2 regions of the Gelidibacter sp. genome follow, and region 1 is predicted to be linked to the other one. Evidence: riboswitches for the same ligand, from Rfam matches in the RefSeq annotation. Region 1 holds a riboswitch; the other holds the start of a gene.
What was found. A riboswitch is a leader RNA that binds a small molecule or an ion and turns the genes downstream of it on or off. The one in region 1 is predicted to bind S-adenosylmethionine.

Region 1 (4,193 bases):
ATGTCCGAATCAGTACAGCCAATCAAAACCACGAAAGGCAATTAATAAACAATCACCCGAACGAAAAACTATACATCGATGTTTGCAGTGGATCGATACCATTCAGTAAACGGGAACAGGGTAAAGAACTTTTTTATTCTGTTGCACTCGGTGAGATTAATTATATAAGTGTCCATGCGGTGGATCGGTTAGGTAGAAATTTATTGGACATCCTGACGACATTACAAATACTTGATAAAGCTGGTGTCACCGTCAAGATAGATTCTTTGGGGCTGGAAAGTAGGATTGGAGATAAATCAAATCCCGCTTTTAAACTAATAACTACTGTTATGGGTCAGATTGGTGAAATGGAAAGGGAAACCATGCTCGAAAGACAAAGGGAAGGTATTGCAATAGCAAAAGCCAAAGGAACGTATAAAGGTCGTGTTAGAGGTTCAACTCAAACCAAGAAAGAATTCCTTAGTCAGTACACCAACGTCATAAAAGAACTTAATGCGGGGATGTCTTTACGCAAAACGGCAAAACTATGTGATGTTAGCTTAGGTACTGTGCAGAAAGTTAAGAAGCTTATATGACAGAAAAAAGGGATACAGTTTTTGAGAAACTTCCCCTTTTGATTTTGATTCTTTATATTAAAAATTTATAAGCTCATTTCATTACTTGAACATGATTATGCTTTTGGTGTAAAATCAGTTATGTTGCTTGGAGTATCTTACTTAATAGAAGTCGATTGGTGTCCCGAATTCTTAATTAGGATTTCACTATCATCTTCAATATACCAAATATCACCATCAAAATTTTTTTCTAAACTCAATTTCCCCTCGATGATATCATTACACAATTTATCAATCATGTAATATGACGACTTAATTACGGCGTCCGACATGCCTTTATCTTCACTAATAGGTTTTTGCTCCATTGCGACCTGAACATCTTCAATCTTCCAGACCAAATGAATGTCTATAACATCGTATCCCATTTTATAAGTAAGTACAAATGTACAGTTTATGAAATCGCTGACATCCTCGACCCAATCAGTGATAACAATGTTTGGTTTCTTTTCAGGATCGGCTTTTCTAATTTCTTCCCGAATGGTTTTTTCGGTTTCATCATTTAGTATAGCCCATTCTCCCGACAATTTATCTATAACCGATTGTTTGTCCGTGCCGACCCCGCCGACCACAATTATTGCGGTGTTGTATTTTGGATATTGTACGTCACTAAAGGTAATTTGTTTGTCTTTGTTTTTCATTTTGGTTATTAGTTAGTTAGTTTTATAAATGTGTATTACTATAATCAAACTCAATATAAGTCGTTTGTAGATAGCTTGATCAAATTACCAAGTCCATACCCGCAATTTAAAGATTCATATCCTAGTTTAACTAAGAATAGTTTTTTATTGTTTATTGTATATTTTTATTAATTCCATTCATTTTTATAATTTTCCAGAAAATTATAATTCGTGATGGAGATCGCTAATGATAATACCAGCTAATCGTTGTTTTCATCAAGCCATTCTTTGAAGAGCTCTTCTGCTGAAATCGCGGTGGCATCTCTCTCTGCTTTAGTCATTGATTCACGTTCCTTTCTACTCTTTTCGATTCTATTGATTTTTTCTTGAATGACTTCTTCGGTAAAGCCTACAAAGGTCATTTCGTAAAGACAATGGACAATGATTTCCAATCCAGAAAAATCGTTTGAAGTTTCTTTATTGATATCCATACCCAGCCATTCTCGCCACGGCGTAAACTCTATGGCTTGTGAATAAGTTCCCTCCTCGTTTTTCGGATTCTTATGTACCCCTGAAACGTCAATATACTCGTCCTCGCCATCTTTTTCTTTGGTTATGACAATCGACATATCGTTTTCTTCGGGGGACATTATTACCAATTTTTCAAATACAGTTTGGTATCCCTTAATGTTTTCTTCTGCCTCAGGATAGGTTTTCAAAAACACAGGTAAAATAGTAGACCACGTATTGGTTTGTAAGATCTGTTTTAAGGTCATGAGTAAACATTTTTAGCTATAAACAAAATTGAAATTCACGAAGGTATATTTATCTCCTTTATTAAAAGTCATTTGAGAATTTTCCTTAACCATATCCGTACAAAGCGCAACTTCCTTTTTAATTTGTTCTTCAGTTAACCCTGCGACGTCATCATTGAAGAAGATAACGCTTTCTGCATAAATGCCATCCCAATGCCATTTTTGATAAACCACATCGTATTCGGCGATGTTAGCCTTAACACTTGCGATAATTTGAGTGTCTTCCTCTACAGGGATGTCTTTAAATTTTTCTGTCATAATTACTGTCTTTATGTTAATTTATAATTTAGTTTAATTAGTTTTCAAGCGCCATAGCAGTTCCGCTCAGCTTCCTGCGCAGAGTTTCTTTTGAAAACCTTTGAACTTTAATCACGTTGTTTTTGTGTTATAAGAACACAGTAATCGGTAAATACTATAAAAGGAATAAATCATATTTTTCCTAGAAATAGGCTCATTGTTTTAGCACCTTCGCCTGTTTGAGCAGGTTGCTATCACTTCACGTGATTCGTAATGATATCTCAAATATAGTAAGAATTTTCAACTAATACCTCACGATTATGCATGAGTTTTAGTCTCTGTTTGCAATTTCAAAATTTGGACATGCTTACTCTGTTGTTCGAATTGATAAAAATTTTAACAGTAGGTTTATCGCTACAAGATTGGTGCATAGACTTGTATTAAATGATTTTATATGAAATCAACTTATCGTTTGTTGTAGCCATTGAATTCGATGAAATTTTAAAATCATAATTTATAATGATAACACTTAGCGATATGGTTATATTACTCGATTGTATAACTAATAATACCTAACAAAAAACAATGATTGACTTAATTGGAGACGTACACGGGTACGCTGATGAACTTGAAGAATTACTTACCAAATTGGGATATTCAAAAAAGGACAACTATTATTCACACCCTGAAAGAAAAGCTTTATTTGTGGGCGACTATATTGATAGAGGTCCAAAAATTAGAGAGACTTTAGAGATCGTAAAACAAATGTCTGACAATGGTAGTGCCATTGCGTTATTGGGTAATCACGAATATAATGCTCTTACTTTTCATTTTAAAGATCCTAAAGGAGGACACTTACGAGAGCATTCAATTAAGAATATCCTTCAACACTACGAGACATTAGAACAATTTAAAAACAAACAGGAAGAGTACGAAGAATATTTAGAATGGTTTAAAACATTACCACTATTCTACGAAACAGAAACGTTTAGAGCTGTGCACGCTTGTTGGGATTATAAAAGTATTGACTACCTAAAAAAACATTTAAGCAACAACCGACTAACAGATGATTTAATATTTCAATCTGTAAAGGAAGAAACAGAATTGTATGACGCGATTGAGAATACCTTGAAAGGTAAGGAAATTAGCATACCCAATGACAGGCGATTGCCAGATAAAGACGGTCACCTACGAAATGAAATGAGAATAAAATGGTGGGTAGAACCATCGGGAATGACTTACAAAACCATTAGTATGCCTACAAATGATAAACTTCCAGAAGAAGTAGTCAATTTGAAAGAAATAGATTTTTATAAAAAAGATGACAAAATTGTTTTCTTCGGGCATTATTGGTTAGAAGGAAAACCTTCGCTATACCAAGATAATATTTGTTGTCTGGATTATAGCGTAGCAAAAGGAGGTATATTGGCAGCCTATAGCTACGATGGTGAACTTATATTAGATGAAAAGAAATTTACATCTGTCTAAAAAATTACTATTCAAAAATTTAGTAAAGAGCTCCGTTCTTTGATACGGACGGAGCTTATATTTTACATCATTTTTTCAGAAGTCGTAAATTTTTACGAGTTTTTCTAAATTCACACGCACAAAACTCTCGTCTCAAATTCTGAGTTAATTGACAATAAAAGTTAAAACTTCAATCGGAATTTCGCCCGTAATCGTGTATAAAACGGTGTTGTAACTGCCTTTTCCTTGACGCAGATATTTACCATCAAAAGTGTATAAAACCGTGTTATAATCGCCTTTGCCTTGTCGAATGAATTCACCGTCCCATGTACAAAGCACATCGTTATAATCTCCTTTTCCTAATCTTAAATATTTACCGTCCCAAGTTGATAAAACTGTGTTGTAATCACCTTTGCCTTGACGAAAATATTTACCGTCATAAG
Region 2 (4,193 bases), on a different contig from region 1:
AAAGACATCCTGAAATTCGTGTAGATTTGAATATGGCGAATATTTTAAATGCGAATACCGCCAGTAATAATATCAATGTCGTGTTGATGACCATGAATGCTGGCTTCGAAATGGAAGGCCTTAAAAAACAGGGTATGCATCCCGATCAAGCCAAAGCGTCTTACGAAAGTTTTAAAATTAACTTCAACAAACTCTACAACTCAGCGGGCAACTATGTCACGTTTATGTTACCGGGTATTTTGGCGGCGATTATGCAACAGATCATATTTTTAGCCATGGCCTTGGCGTTTTCAAGAGATTATGAAGATGGATATTTTGCGACGCTGGTGCAAAACAAAAGGTCGTCGTTGTATCTTATTTTATTGAAGGCCACCCCATTTTTGATCATGCTACCATTCATGTGGTTGATTGTTGCGTCATTCTTCTCTTATTTCAAGATAACTGCCGACATTTTAAATTTCCCGATGTTAGTATTAACCGTGCTTTTAACCTTGGCGTCCATATGCATTGGGATGCTATTCTCGATCGCCATTCCGAGCCAATTGAAAGCCACCGAATTATTAATGGTCATCTCCACGCCTGCCTTTATCTTAAGTGGATTTACCTGGCCAACAGAAGCGATTCCTTCGCTAATTACCAATGTGGCACAATTCATTCCAGTAACTCAGTTCTTAAGCGGATTTCGAAAAGTCGCCTTTTATGGTGGCGATTTAGCGTCGATATCTCATGAAATAGGCATTTTGTCGTTAATCATTGGCGTTGCATTTATAGCAATGGTCATATTGCTGCAATTGAAGATTAATAAAACGCTAGCGCGAGCGTGCCGCTCGTGCTAGCGTAAATCCAAAAATCCAAACCAATTTTGTCATATCTTTAGGTTTTACCTAAAGCCATGAGTAGAAAGTATAAGTTTAATAATCCCTCTGCGGCCTATTTTGTGTCGTTTGCCGTAGTCAATTGGGTTGCTGTATTTACGCGTGAAACTCATTTCAAGGTCATCACGGACAGCCTAAGTTTTTGTCGGAACCACAAAGGAATGTTATTATTTGCATACTGTATCATGCCAAATCATGTACATCTTTTGTTTCAGGATAAAAACGAAGATCCGGGTGGATTGTTAAGAGATTTTAAAGGTTTTACTTCCAAGAAAATGATTGCAAATATTAAGGAATATCCTAAGGAGAGCCGACGCGAATGGATGCTAGAGATGTTTAAAAAGGCAGGCGAAAAGAACAGCAATGTCAAAGAATATCAGTTTTGGCAACAAAACAACCAGCCTATAGAGTTATGTAGTACCCCAGTAATAAAGCAAAAGTTTGATTATATCCACAAGAATCCTGTAAAAGCAGGCTTAGTAACTGAACCCTGGGGATGGAAATACAGTAGTGCTCGAAATTATGTCGAACTCGATGCAGTTATTCCAATCGACGAAATTGGGTTTATTGGATGACTTTGTACTTCTTTTAAATTTAGTATTGTTTATAATGGGCACGGGCGGGACGCCCGCGCCAACAGATTTTAGATAATTTATTTTTTATCTATAAAGGCTAGCGCGAGCGTTAATTTATAGCTAGCGCGAGCGTCCCGCTCGTGTTAGCGTAAATAAAAACCTCAACTTTGTCTTTTAATACTATAAAATCCCTTAGTTTTGCACACTTAATTATCAAGAATCTTCAAAAGAGATAGCAACCTGCAAAACGAGCAAGGTGCTGAAATCGATAAGCCAAATACTTTGGAAAAAACGTTGCCTATCTTCCTAAATATTTGCTGCGATACTCTTTTTGTGGTTCTGCAAAACAAGACTCATGACAAAGATTACACCAAGTTTTAAAGCTTTAGTACCTTTTTTTGTATTTATCATCACCTTTTTAAGTGTTGGTACCATTCAAAATGATTTCTATGCGCTCCCTGCTCCTATTGCTGTCATTGCAGGGATTATTGTAGCGTTTGTGATGTTTAAACAATCCATAAACTCAAAGATCGATATACTTTTAGAAGGCTGTGGCGACAGTAAAATCCTGACCATGTGCTTGATTTACCTATTGGCCGGTGCGTTTGCCACCGTCACAAATGCCACTGGCAGCGTAGATACCATTGTGCACTTGGGATTGGATCTCATTAATATCCAATACATTTATGTGGGCGTTTTTGTAATTGCCGCTTTTTTATCGGTATCTACCGGAACTTCAGTGGGATCTATTGTAGCCCTGATACCCATTGTTATAGGTTTCGGCGAGGCTGCCGATTTTTCGCTTGGTATTCTATGCGGCGCACTATTGGGCGGCGCTATGTTTGGTGATAATTTATCGGTCATCTCCGACACCACCATTGCAGCCACACAATCTTTGGGGGTAAATATGAGCGATAAATTTAAAGCGAACATTAAGATAGCCGCACCCGCAGCACTGGCCACGATTGGCATTCTCATTTATCAGGGTTTACATTTGGAAACGGATACTTCAGAAACAGTGACCTATACCTATTCTATTCTAAAAATTGTGCCGTATTTGATAGTGATTACATTATCCGTCATCGGGATAAATGTATTTGCGACTTTGGTCTTAGGTGTTATTTCGGCAGGCTTATTAGGTTTGTTCTATGGCGACTTTTCAGTTATTGAATTTACACAATTAGCTTACACAGGATTTACCAGCATGACCGAAATATTTCTTCTTTCTTTATTAACTGGCGGCTTGGCAGCTTTAGTGGCTTATAATGGAGGTATTGAATTTATTTTAACCAAAATAAAAACCTTGATAAAGAACAAGAAGTCCGCACAATTAGGGGTTGCAGCTCTGGTTTCTAGCATTAATATGGCCATTGCCAATAATACCGTGTCTATCATTATTTCCGGTTCTATTGCAAAATCCATAAATGACGAATACGGATTGGAAAATAAACGCACCGCCTCTATTCTAGATATTTTTGCCTGTATTACCCAAGGTCTTTTACCTTATGGCGCGCAAGTATTAATGATTTTAAGTTTTGCCAAAGGAAACCTCAGCTACTTTGATTTGGTGGGAAATGCGTGGTATTTGGTATTGCTTTTGGTCTCTACTATCCTGTTTATTGCGTTTAAAAAAGAGGTTCAAGTTTAAAAACTAACACGAGTCGAAAACTCCAGCCAACTTATGGTTTTTATAGATGCTTTATAGAACAGACTAAGAAAATTATTTCGTAAATTGACTTATTAATATTCAAATTTAACTATGGTAAATTCAATATATCCATTACTTCTACAATCCCCAACAGGCACACCGAATTCTGCAGATGATATTCCTCTTGATTTTACAACACCATTTGATGTGATTGTCTTTATTATTCTGCCAATTGTTATTATCATCTTATATTTTTATTGGAGACGGACGAAGAATAATGGACGAAAATAGAGAAAAACATATTTTTTTTTATTACAAGATTTTGACATGGCGTTGACACCAAGAAGACCAGGATTAAGAAAAAGTTCGGCGTCATGTTAACAGCAACACCTTTCGAATCATACGAGCCACAGCGGGCGCTAACTAAAAGAATACTGCCATCTCAAAGAATAATTTAAAAACCAAAATATTAATCATAATAAGTAAATTATCATGAAAAATTTTCATCCTTTTTTTACCATCGGAACAGTAGGAATTATTATAAGCTCATGTCTACATATGTTTTTAGCATTGGGAATATTATTAACCTCAATTCACACGACGTTTTTTGTGCTGTATACTGTTTTCCTAACCTTTCTAATACTCGGAGTTATTCTAACTGTTAAAGAGCAAAAAACACTAGTTTAATTTACAGGAAGCATTCTTTACCTCACATTATCGTTGAGCCTTTCTGAAAATCGCTCATACTAACCGATATTAATATTATGCCACCCTGTGGCTAATAAAATTCCTTATTGCTTTGGCTTTGTATGTGGCGGAACGCTGTGGCTGATTTTATGAGTTAGTTGGTTTCATATAGATATATCGCTAATAGTGCACGAGTATAACGATGGTTATTCTTAGTTAGAAAAGGTCAGAAAAGCATATTTAACTTTCCTAGGTATTTATCTGTTTTATCTACTTCCAAAGTGCTTTATTAGCCACTTCAAGAAAGAAAATCAAATTTACCCATCCTCAACATTCCCCTATTCCGCTTCCTCCCAAAGCAATTTTCTAGCCGTCCCATAATTCCCCAATTGATAAACGCTAACGCCC

Region 2: linked by a shared signal. The riboswitch ahead of ACOH2D_RS08750 (Na+/H+ antiporter NhaC family protein) and the one ahead of ACOH2D_RS00405 (hypothetical protein) in region 1 are both predicted to bind S-adenosylmethionine.

What each region holds. Positions count from the first base shown of each region.
Region 1 is NZ_JBMDWE010000001.1:89,990-94,182, forward strand. It holds gene ACOH2D_RS00390 (recombinase family protein) at 1-575, shown strand, start outside; gene ACOH2D_RS00395 (hypothetical protein) at 713-1,252, opposite strand; gene ACOH2D_RS00400 (DUF6557 family protein) at 1,492-2,007, opposite strand; gene ACOH2D_RS00405 (hypothetical protein) at 2,020-2,304, opposite strand; SAM-I-IV-variant riboswitch at 2,469-2,565, opposite strand; gene ACOH2D_RS00410 (metallophosphoesterase) at 2,869-3,771, shown strand; gene ACOH2D_RS00415 (6-fold beta flower protein) at 3,916-4,193, opposite strand, start outside.
Region 2 is NZ_JBMDWE010000014.1:4,372-8,564, forward strand. It holds gene ACOH2D_RS08740 (ABC transporter permease) at 1-836, shown strand, start outside; gene ACOH2D_RS08745 (REP-associated tyrosine transposase) at 893-1,450, shown strand; SAM-I-IV-variant riboswitch at 1,656-1,752, shown strand; gene ACOH2D_RS08750 (Na+/H+ antiporter NhaC family protein) at 1,806-3,098, shown strand; gene ACOH2D_RS08755 (hypothetical protein) at 4,124-4,193, opposite strand, start outside.